2 regions of the Enterobacter sp. H2G27 genome follow, and region 1 is predicted to be linked to the other one. Evidence: predicted binding sites of a transcription regulator. Region 1 holds the regulator's gene; the other holds the start of a gene.
What was found. Region 1 encodes Fur, which represses iron uptake genes when iron is present. Its sites were predicted from a motif close to ATAATAATGAGAACNACTATCAA; they were not measured.

Region 1 (4,219 bases):
GTGGACTTCAACGGTAAGCTGGTTGCCCTGTTTGGCTGCGGTGACCAGGAAGACTACGCTGAGTATTTCTGTGACGCGCTGGGGACCATCCGCGACATCATTGAGCCGAACGGCGCGGTTATCGTAGGCCACTGGCCGACCGCTGGTTACCACTTCGAAGCGTCTAAAGGCCTGGCCGATGACGATCATTTCGTGGGTCTGGCCATCGACGAAGACCGTCAGCCAGAACTGACCGCAGAGCGCGTTGAGAAATGGGTTAAGCAGATCCGTGAAGAACTGCACCTGGACGATATTCTTAACGCCTGATTTTTCTCGCGGCGCAACGGCGGTTGCGCCCGCGCACCAGGTCAAACCGATTAAATTAATTGCTACAATCTTTTAACTTTTTCGCCCAGACCTGTACAATGTCTCCCTGATAAAATGTGGTTTTCCATTGAGCAAGTTTGTTGGTGATACCCCATTTTTATAAGCATATTTTGCCTGAGACTTGCAGTTTTCATTTAGCCATGGCAGTTCTATAATGAGACGCATTATCCCAGGTGCATTTTCTGTCACTTCCTACAGAAGTGAATCGTTTAGCAACAGGACAGATTCCGCATGACTGACAACAATACCGCATTAAAGAAGGCTGGCCTGAAAGTTACGCTTCCTCGGTTAAAAATCCTCGAAGTGCTTCAGGGTCCAGACAATCACCATGTCAGTGCGGAAGACCTTTATAAACGTCTTATCGACATGGGTGAAGAGATTGGGCTGGCTACCGTCTATCGCGTGCTGAACCAGTTTGATGACGCGGGCATTGTCACCCGTCATAATTTCGAAGGCGGTAAATCTGTTTTCGAACTGACCCAGCAGCAGCACCACGATCATCTGATCTGCCTCGACTGCGGCAAGGTCATTGAATTCAGCGATGATTCCATCGAAGCGCGCCAGCGTGAAATCGCCGCGCGTCACGGTATCCGCCTGACCAACCACAGCCTGTACCTTTACGGTCACTGCGCTGAAGGCGACTGCCGCGAAGATGACCACGCGCACGACGCAAAATAAGCAAGTGTTCATACTCTGAGCCAGCCGAAAGGTTGGCTTTTTTTTGCCAGAAAAAAGCCCGGTAAGCGCAGCGCCACCGGGCGTAAAACAACTTATTTATTATTGTTGCGTATCTCGTTCCAGATCTTATTGCAACGCTTGGCCACTTCCTGATCGTTACCGGTTTTACGCGCCTGGATACAGGCCTGGTAATCCATCACGCGGACATTCTCCCGCGTCGCAAACTGCTCATGCGCTTTCTCTTTCTTCAGCACGTTCAGCACGCTCTGACAGGCTTCAATTTTCTCCGGCGATCCTTCTGCTGTATTAATACAGGCGCTATAGGCCTCCTTCAGCCGGGAATCTTCTTTCGGTGCCTCACTCTGAGCACACGCCACCAGCCCTGATGCCAGTAACGCGACGATTACGATTTTTTTCATCATATGCAGTCTCCGGTCCGGCGGGATCTAACCCGCCGGAAGATTCATCAGAGGATAGTGAACGGTGCGATAACCATGAATTTCACGTCACGTTCATCCTGGAAGATGTTGCCGTAACCGCCCGCGTAGCTCGGGATATCGGAGTGGTTGTCATACTGAGTGAAGTGCAGTTTGAACATTGTGCCTTTCGCGCGGCCATCCTGCAGGGTATAGATAGCATCGAGGCTGTAAGAAGACTCTTTCAGGCGATAGTTGGGATCGTAGTATGCGTCCGGAGTTGCCATATCGGCAGGTTTTGCATCCCAGGCGTAAGCGTAAGAAGCGCCCACCGCCCAGCCAGGCAGGTTCCAGTTTTTCAGGTCGTACATTGCGCCGAAGAAGACCGCTTTCTCGCCGTCGGCGTTGAAGTCTGAGCGGTTATCCCACCAGATATCAAGACGACCGTTGGATGAGGCATAGGTCGGGGTCATACGCTGCAGGAAGTAGCCCTGCTGCCCTTCCGCCTTCACCCATGTTCCTTCCAGACGTAAATCAACCTGACCGACCTTATAGCCGAAGGTTAGCGCCTGCAGCCACGCGGTGCCATCATAAATGTCATTGACGCCACCGTTGCTGACTTTGTCGCGCGTACCGTAGAACTGATAGCTGGTACTCAGCGGGCTACCCGCGACATCAAACTTATAGCTGGCCTTGGCAAAGTACTGATCGATATACCCTTGCGCCTGGCCAAATGCTGCTTCGAGAACCAGATCGTTTTTGAAGTCGTATTTCGCCCCCAGCGAGTGGAGATAATCGACTTTGGTTTTCTTATCGTTCTGGTAGAACTTGTCCATCTCGATGTGCCAGGGTGCTTTGTACTCGTTGGTCCACATATAGGAGAAGCTCAACGCACCCGCATCACCGTAGTCAAAGTTCGCCCCGGCTTCCGCACCCTGATAGGTACCCGGCATAAAACTCCAGTGCGGTGCTAACAGGGTCTGGCCAGTTGGCTGAATATAACCACCGCGCGCCCATACCGGACCGTATTTAAATTTTGCAGCGGCTTTGTAAAGGCTGATGCCGCTCTTATCCCCGGACCAGTCTTCTTTATACGCTTTATTGCTGGAGGAGAAGGCAATTTCATTCGGGTGGGCGCTGTCGCCGTTTTCCGCCATTTCAATCGCGGTAAACGCAGCAATATCCAGACCGAACATATCCGCGGCATAGCCTGACTGGAAGTCCAGGTTGGCGTTCCAGGTGGAATGAGAAAGGTTGGTTTTGTATTTGTCTTCGGTGACGTCTTTACGGTCACGTTCACGCTGCCAGTAATAGATACCGCCCGTGAGGGTAGAATCGTCGATGAAGCCTGCCGCTTTCGCCTCTGGTGTCACCACCAGGCCCGACATTGCTGTCACACCGGCAATAGCCAGCGCCAGCGCACTACGTTTGCCACTGAACGTACGCATAGATTATTCCTCTTTGACGAATTAAAACGCCTGAAACGGCGTAAATAAAAAAGACCAAATGGTCAGGGGTAGTTTTAAATACCCTCGAATTAACTACCGTCGTTAGGTTATTTTTCGCGACGCGAATTATCAATGCTTTTTAGCGGACAAAAGTCAGGATTATGACGAAGTGCACATAATTAGTAGTGCTTTGTAACATTTGCAGGGAGGCGAGGAATGGCGGGAAATTTTCAAGTATTTCAGTGGCTAGACGAGAAACATCTTCCCTTTCTTATAACCTTTTTGTTTTTCCTAATGACACAAACTTTTTTTTGAAAAATAAGTAGCACCTCATTGACCTGATATTTTTATCACACCTTTTTAGGCCCTGGCTTAATACCCTGATCGTTAAATAAAAAAACGCCGCATAGTGCGGCGTTTGTCTCTCATTGACCAGACCAGCAATATTATTCGCCGATCTTCGTCCAGGTATCACGCAGACCTACGGTACGGTTAAATACCGGTTTTTCTGCCGTGCTGTGTCGGCTGTCCAGGCAGAAGTAACCTTCACGTTCGAACTGGAACGCTTTGCCTGCTTCAGCGTTTTTCAGAGAAGGCTCCGCATAGCCCTGCTTAATCACCAAAGATTCCGGGTTGATGGTCGCCAGGAAGTCTTCCGCAGCACCAGGGTTAGGCACGCTGAACAGACGATCGTACAGACGAATTTCTACCGGCAGCGCGTGGGATGCGCTCACCCAGTGGATAACGCCTTTCACCTTGCGGCCATCCGCAGGATCTTTGCTCAGCGTTTCAGCATCATAAGAACAGAAGATGGTGGTGATATTCCCTTCTGCATCTTTCTCAACGCGCTCGGCTTTGATGACGTAGGCATTACGCAGACGCACTTCTTTACCCAGCACCAGACGCTTGTACTGCTTGTTGGCTTCTTCGCGGAAGTCAGCGCGGTCAATCCAGATGTCACCGCTGAACGGCACGTCACGGCTACCCATTTCCGGTTTGTTCGGATGGTTAGGCATGGAGACCAGCTCGCTTTCACCCTGCGGATAGTTTTCGATAACCAGTTTCACCGGGTCGATAACCGCCATCGCGCGCGGAGCGTTTTCGTTGAGATCTTCGCGAATGCAGGATTCCAGGGAGGCCATCTCGATGGTGTTATCCTGCTTAGTCACGCCGATACGTTTGCAGAACTCACGAATAGAGGCGGCAGTGTAACCACGACGACGCAGACCCGAGATGGTTGGCATACGCGGATCGTCCCAGCCCTCAACGTGCTTGTCGGTCACCAGCAGGTTCAGCTTACGCTTGGACATC
Region 2 (4,219 bases), 2.6 Mb from region 1:
CTCGGCGCGCTGGAAGCGGTGGACTGGGTGGTGTCGTTTGAAGAAGATACCCCGCAGCGCCTGATTGCCGGTATTCTGCCGGACCTGCTGGTAAAAGGCGGGGATTACAAGCCGGAGCAAATCGCGGGCAGCGAAGAGGTTTGGGCCAACGGCGGCGAGGTGATGGTGCTCAACTTTGAGGACGGGTGCTCAACCACCAACATCATCAAGAAGATCCAGAAAGACAGTCAGTAAAAAAAACGGGCCAGTTGGCCCGTTTTTTTTCACCCTCTCCCTGTGGGAGAGGGCTGGGGTGAGGGCATCAGGCCGCACTTACTCCTGGTCATCCACCGGCGGAATGGCCGGTGCCGGCTTCACTTCTTCCGGCGCATTGCGGTTTTCCAGCTCGGTCAGACGCTGTTCCAGCAGCGCCAGCTTCTCGCGGGTGCGCAGCAGAACCTGGGTCTGCACGTCGAACTCTTCGCGGCTGACTAAATCAAGGCGAACCAACTGCGCCTGCAGCGTCTGGCGGATTTTCTTTTCTACGTCATCACCAAATTCACGAATGCCTTTTGGCATAGATTCATGAACCTGACGCGCGATCTGCTCAATTTTTTTCGGGTCAATCATTGTCGTTTCCCTTGATGGAAAGGTGTTAGTGTCCATTGTAGCGCGTCATGCCCGGGGTAAACAAAATTGTTTGATGCTTATGCATTGCCCAGGATAATCAATAGCGTTATAGTTATCTCGCTTATTCTCAGGGCGGGGCGAAATTCCCCACCGGCGGTAAATCAGCGTGACGCTGAAAGCCCGCGAGCGCTTTGGGTGAAAACTCAAAGGTCAGCAGATCCGGTGTAATTCCGGGGCCGACGGTTAGAGTCCGGATGGGAGAGAGTAACGATCAAGTCGGGCATGGGCCCGCTCACGTTATCTTTTTGCCGCTTATACGGCGCTCCTAAGACTGCCCTGATTCTGGTAACCATAATGTTAATGAGGTTTTTTTACCATGAATCAGACGCTACTTTCCTCTTTTGGCACTTCAACTCAACGTGTTGAACATGCACTGGATGCACTGCGCGAAGGCCGCGGTGTGATGGTGCTTGACGATGAAAACCGTGAAAACGAAGGCGACATGATTTTCGCCGCCGAAAACATGACCGTTGAACAGATGGCGCTGACCATCCGTCACGGCAGCGGCATCGTATGCCTGTGTATTACCGAAGATCGTCGTAAGCAGCTCGAGCTGCCGATGATGGTCGAAAACAACACCAGCGCCTTTGGTACCGGTTTTACCGTGACCATTGAAGCGGCGCATGGCGTGACCACCGGTGTGTCTGCGGCTGACCGTCTGACTACCGTACGTGCCGCCATTGCTGATGATGCGAAGCCATCCGATCTGCACCGTCCAGGCCACGTCTTCCCGCTGCGCGCGCAGGCGGGCGGCGTGTTGACCCGCGGCGGTCACACCGAAGCGACGATCGACCTGGTGACGCTGGCGGGCTTCAAACCTGCCGGTGTGCTGTGTGAACTGACCAACGATGACGGCACCATGGCGCGCGCGCCGGAGTGCATCACCTTTGCCCGTCTGCACAATATGCCGGTGGTAACGATTGAAGATCTGGTCGAGTATCGCCAGGCGCACGAGCGCAAAGCCAGCTGATAATAAAAACGCCGGGATGTCCCGGCGTTTTTTTACCCGATTCCTGCGGTCTGCAGCAGAACCAGACTTAATCCCATCACCGACATTCCGCACAGCACGCCATAGCTGGGGTTGTTGTTAGGATCGATCTCCTTCGCCAGCGGCATCAGTTCATCCACCGAAAGCGCAACCATGATCCCGGCTACCGCTGCCATAATCGCTGCCATCACTACCGGAGAGACCAGGCTACCGAGGATGAGCCAGGCCAGCACGCCGCCAAGGATTTCGGCCATCCCGGAAATACCCGCCCAGAACACAGCGGTGCGTTTCGATCCCGTTGCGGCATACACGGGTCCGGCGACGGCCAGTCCTTCAGGAATATTGTGTAAGGCGACCGCCAGCGCGATGCCAAAACCCATCTCAAGATTGCTGCTGGCCGTCACGTAGGTAGCGACCCCTTCAGGGAAGTTGTGCAGGCTGATGCCAAGCGTTAACAGCACGGCGGTACGCTTGATATTGCGCGGCATAGGCGTCACGTTTTTCTGCATTAAATCCTGCGGATGCGCGTGTGGTAGCATCCGATCGAGGGCAAAGTATCCCAGCAGGCCAAAGACAAACATGCCGTAGCCCAGCAGCGGAGACATGCCTTCTGTGCCCAACGCGGCAGGCAGCATCTCCATCAGGGAGATGAGCAGCATGATCCCGGCAGCAAAGCCCAGTGAAAAGGCCAGTACGCGGTTAGAGGGCTTTTGGCCGAGCACGCCGAGGATCGCACCGATGAAGGTCGCGGCGCCCGCCAGTATGGTCAGGATCAAGGGGACTGACATGCATTGCTCCTTATGATAATCATTCTCATTAATATAAATGATTCATTTCTGGCAAAGCGAGGGTGAAAACCCGGCTTTACACATTCCTTACATTCAAATTTCCTGATGATGATCTTCACGCTTATCTGCGTTCATCTTTGCCGGATTGCGCGTAATGTAGCACCATTAAATTGACACCTTCTGTAAGGATATCACCATGACTTCTTCCCGTATGCCAGCCCTGTTTTTAGGCCACGGTAGCCCAATGAACGTTCTGGAAGACAACGTCTATACCCGCGCCTGGCGTCATCTGGGCGAGACGTTGCCGCGTCCGAAAGCGATCGTGGTGGTGTCTGCGCACTGGTTTACCCGTGGTACAGGCGTGACCGCCATGGAAGCGCCAAAAACCATTCATGATTTTGGCGGCTTCCCGCAGGCGCTATACGACACGCATTATCCGGCCCCCGGCTCGCCCGAGCTGGCACAAAGGCTGGTGGATTTGCTGGCGCCTGTCCCTGTGACGCTGGATAAAGAAGCCTGGGGCTTTGACCACGGCTCCTGGGGCGTGCTTATTAAAATGTATCCTGATGCGGATATCCCGATGGTGCAGTTGAGCATCGACAGCACCAAACCGGCCGCCTGGCATCTTGAGATGGGGCGTAAGCTGGCGACCCTGCGTGATGAAGGCATCATGCTGGTGGCGAGCGGCAACGTGGTGCATAACCTGCGTACCGCACGCTGGCACGGTGAGAACACGCCGTACCCGTGGGCGACCGCCTTTAACGACTACGTTAAAGCGAACCTGACCTGGCAAGGCCCGGCTGAGGAGCATCCGCTGGTGAACTATCTGGATCACGAAGGTGGTTCGCTCTCTAACCCGACACCGGAACACTTCCTGCCGCTGCTGTACGTTCTTGGCGCGTGGGATGGTCAGGAGCCGGTGACGATCCCGGTCGACGGTATCGAGATGGGGAGTCTGAGTATGCTGTCGGTGCAGGTGGGATAATAAAAGCAAAACGGCAACCTCAGGTTGCCGTTTTTAGTGTTTGCCCCCTCTCCCTGTGGGAGAGGGGCGGGGTGAGGGCATCAGGCCGCAGTCTTACTCCACGAAAATGTGCGGATAGAACCGCGACAGATCCTGCGTGATCAGCGCGCGATCTTCGCGAATTCCAATTCCGGCAGGCTGATCGTTGATGAGCCAGCTGCCAATCAGCGTATAGCTGTCGCCAAATTTTGGAAGTTGATAGAACTCCTGGACGATCATCCCTTCTTCGCCGTACGGCCCTTCAACCGCTTCCAGCGTCTTGCCGTTTTCGATAATCGACACGTTTGCGCCTTCGCGTGAGAAGATCGGCTTGACGACGTACTTCTCCATTTGCGGGTAATCATCTTCTGCAAAGTACGCCGGCAGCAGGTTCGGATGGTTCGGGAACATCTCCCACAGCATCGGCAGCAGGGCTTTGTTGGAGATAATGCTCTTCCAGGCCGGCTCAAGCCAGCGCACGCCAGCATCTTCCAGCTTGGTGGAGAACATCTCGCGCAGCATGTATTCCCACGGGTAGAGCTTGAACAGGTTGCTGATCACCTGGTCCTGCATGTCCGTGAACTGACCTTTTTCACCCAAGCCGATATCCTCGATATAGAGGAACTCGGTCGCCACCTCCGCTTCAGCGGCGCAATCCTGCAGATACTGAACCGTGCCACGGTCTTCTTCCGTGTCGCGGCAGCAGGCGAGATGCAGCAGGTTGAAGCCAAACTGCTCGCGCAGCTCGGCGAAGCGCTCGATCAGCTTCTC

Region 2: the regulator Fur is predicted to act here: its motif matches at 2,458-2,480, upstream of zupT (zinc transporter ZupT).

The regions. Positions count from the first base shown of each region.
Region 1 covers NZ_JBSVSI010000001.1:1,012,960-1,017,178, reverse strand. The annotation lists gene fldA (flavodoxin FldA) at 1-306, shown strand, start outside; gene fur (ferric iron uptake transcriptional regulator) at 598-1,044, shown strand; gene chiQ (ChiQ/YbfN family lipoprotein) at 1,137-1,463, opposite strand; gene chiP (chitoporin ChiP) at 1,511-2,908, opposite strand; gene glnS (glutamine--tRNA ligase) at 3,355-4,219, opposite strand, start outside.
Region 2 covers NZ_JBSVSI010000001.1:3,595,771-3,599,989, reverse strand. The annotation lists gene hldE (bifunctional D-glycero-beta-D-manno-heptose-7-phosphate kinase/D-glycero-beta-D-manno-heptose 1-phosphate adenylyltransferase HldE) at 1-234, shown strand, start outside; gene ubiK (ubiquinone biosynthesis accessory factor UbiK) at 313-609, opposite strand; FMN riboswitch at 729-879, shown strand; gene ribB (3,4-dihydroxy-2-butanone-4-phosphate synthase) at 986-1,639, shown strand; gene zupT (zinc transporter ZupT) at 1,672-2,445, opposite strand; gene ygiD (4,5-DOPA-extradiol-dioxygenase) at 2,642-3,430, shown strand; gene ACW9E7_RS16985 (glutathionylspermidine synthase family protein) at 3,524-4,219, opposite strand, start outside.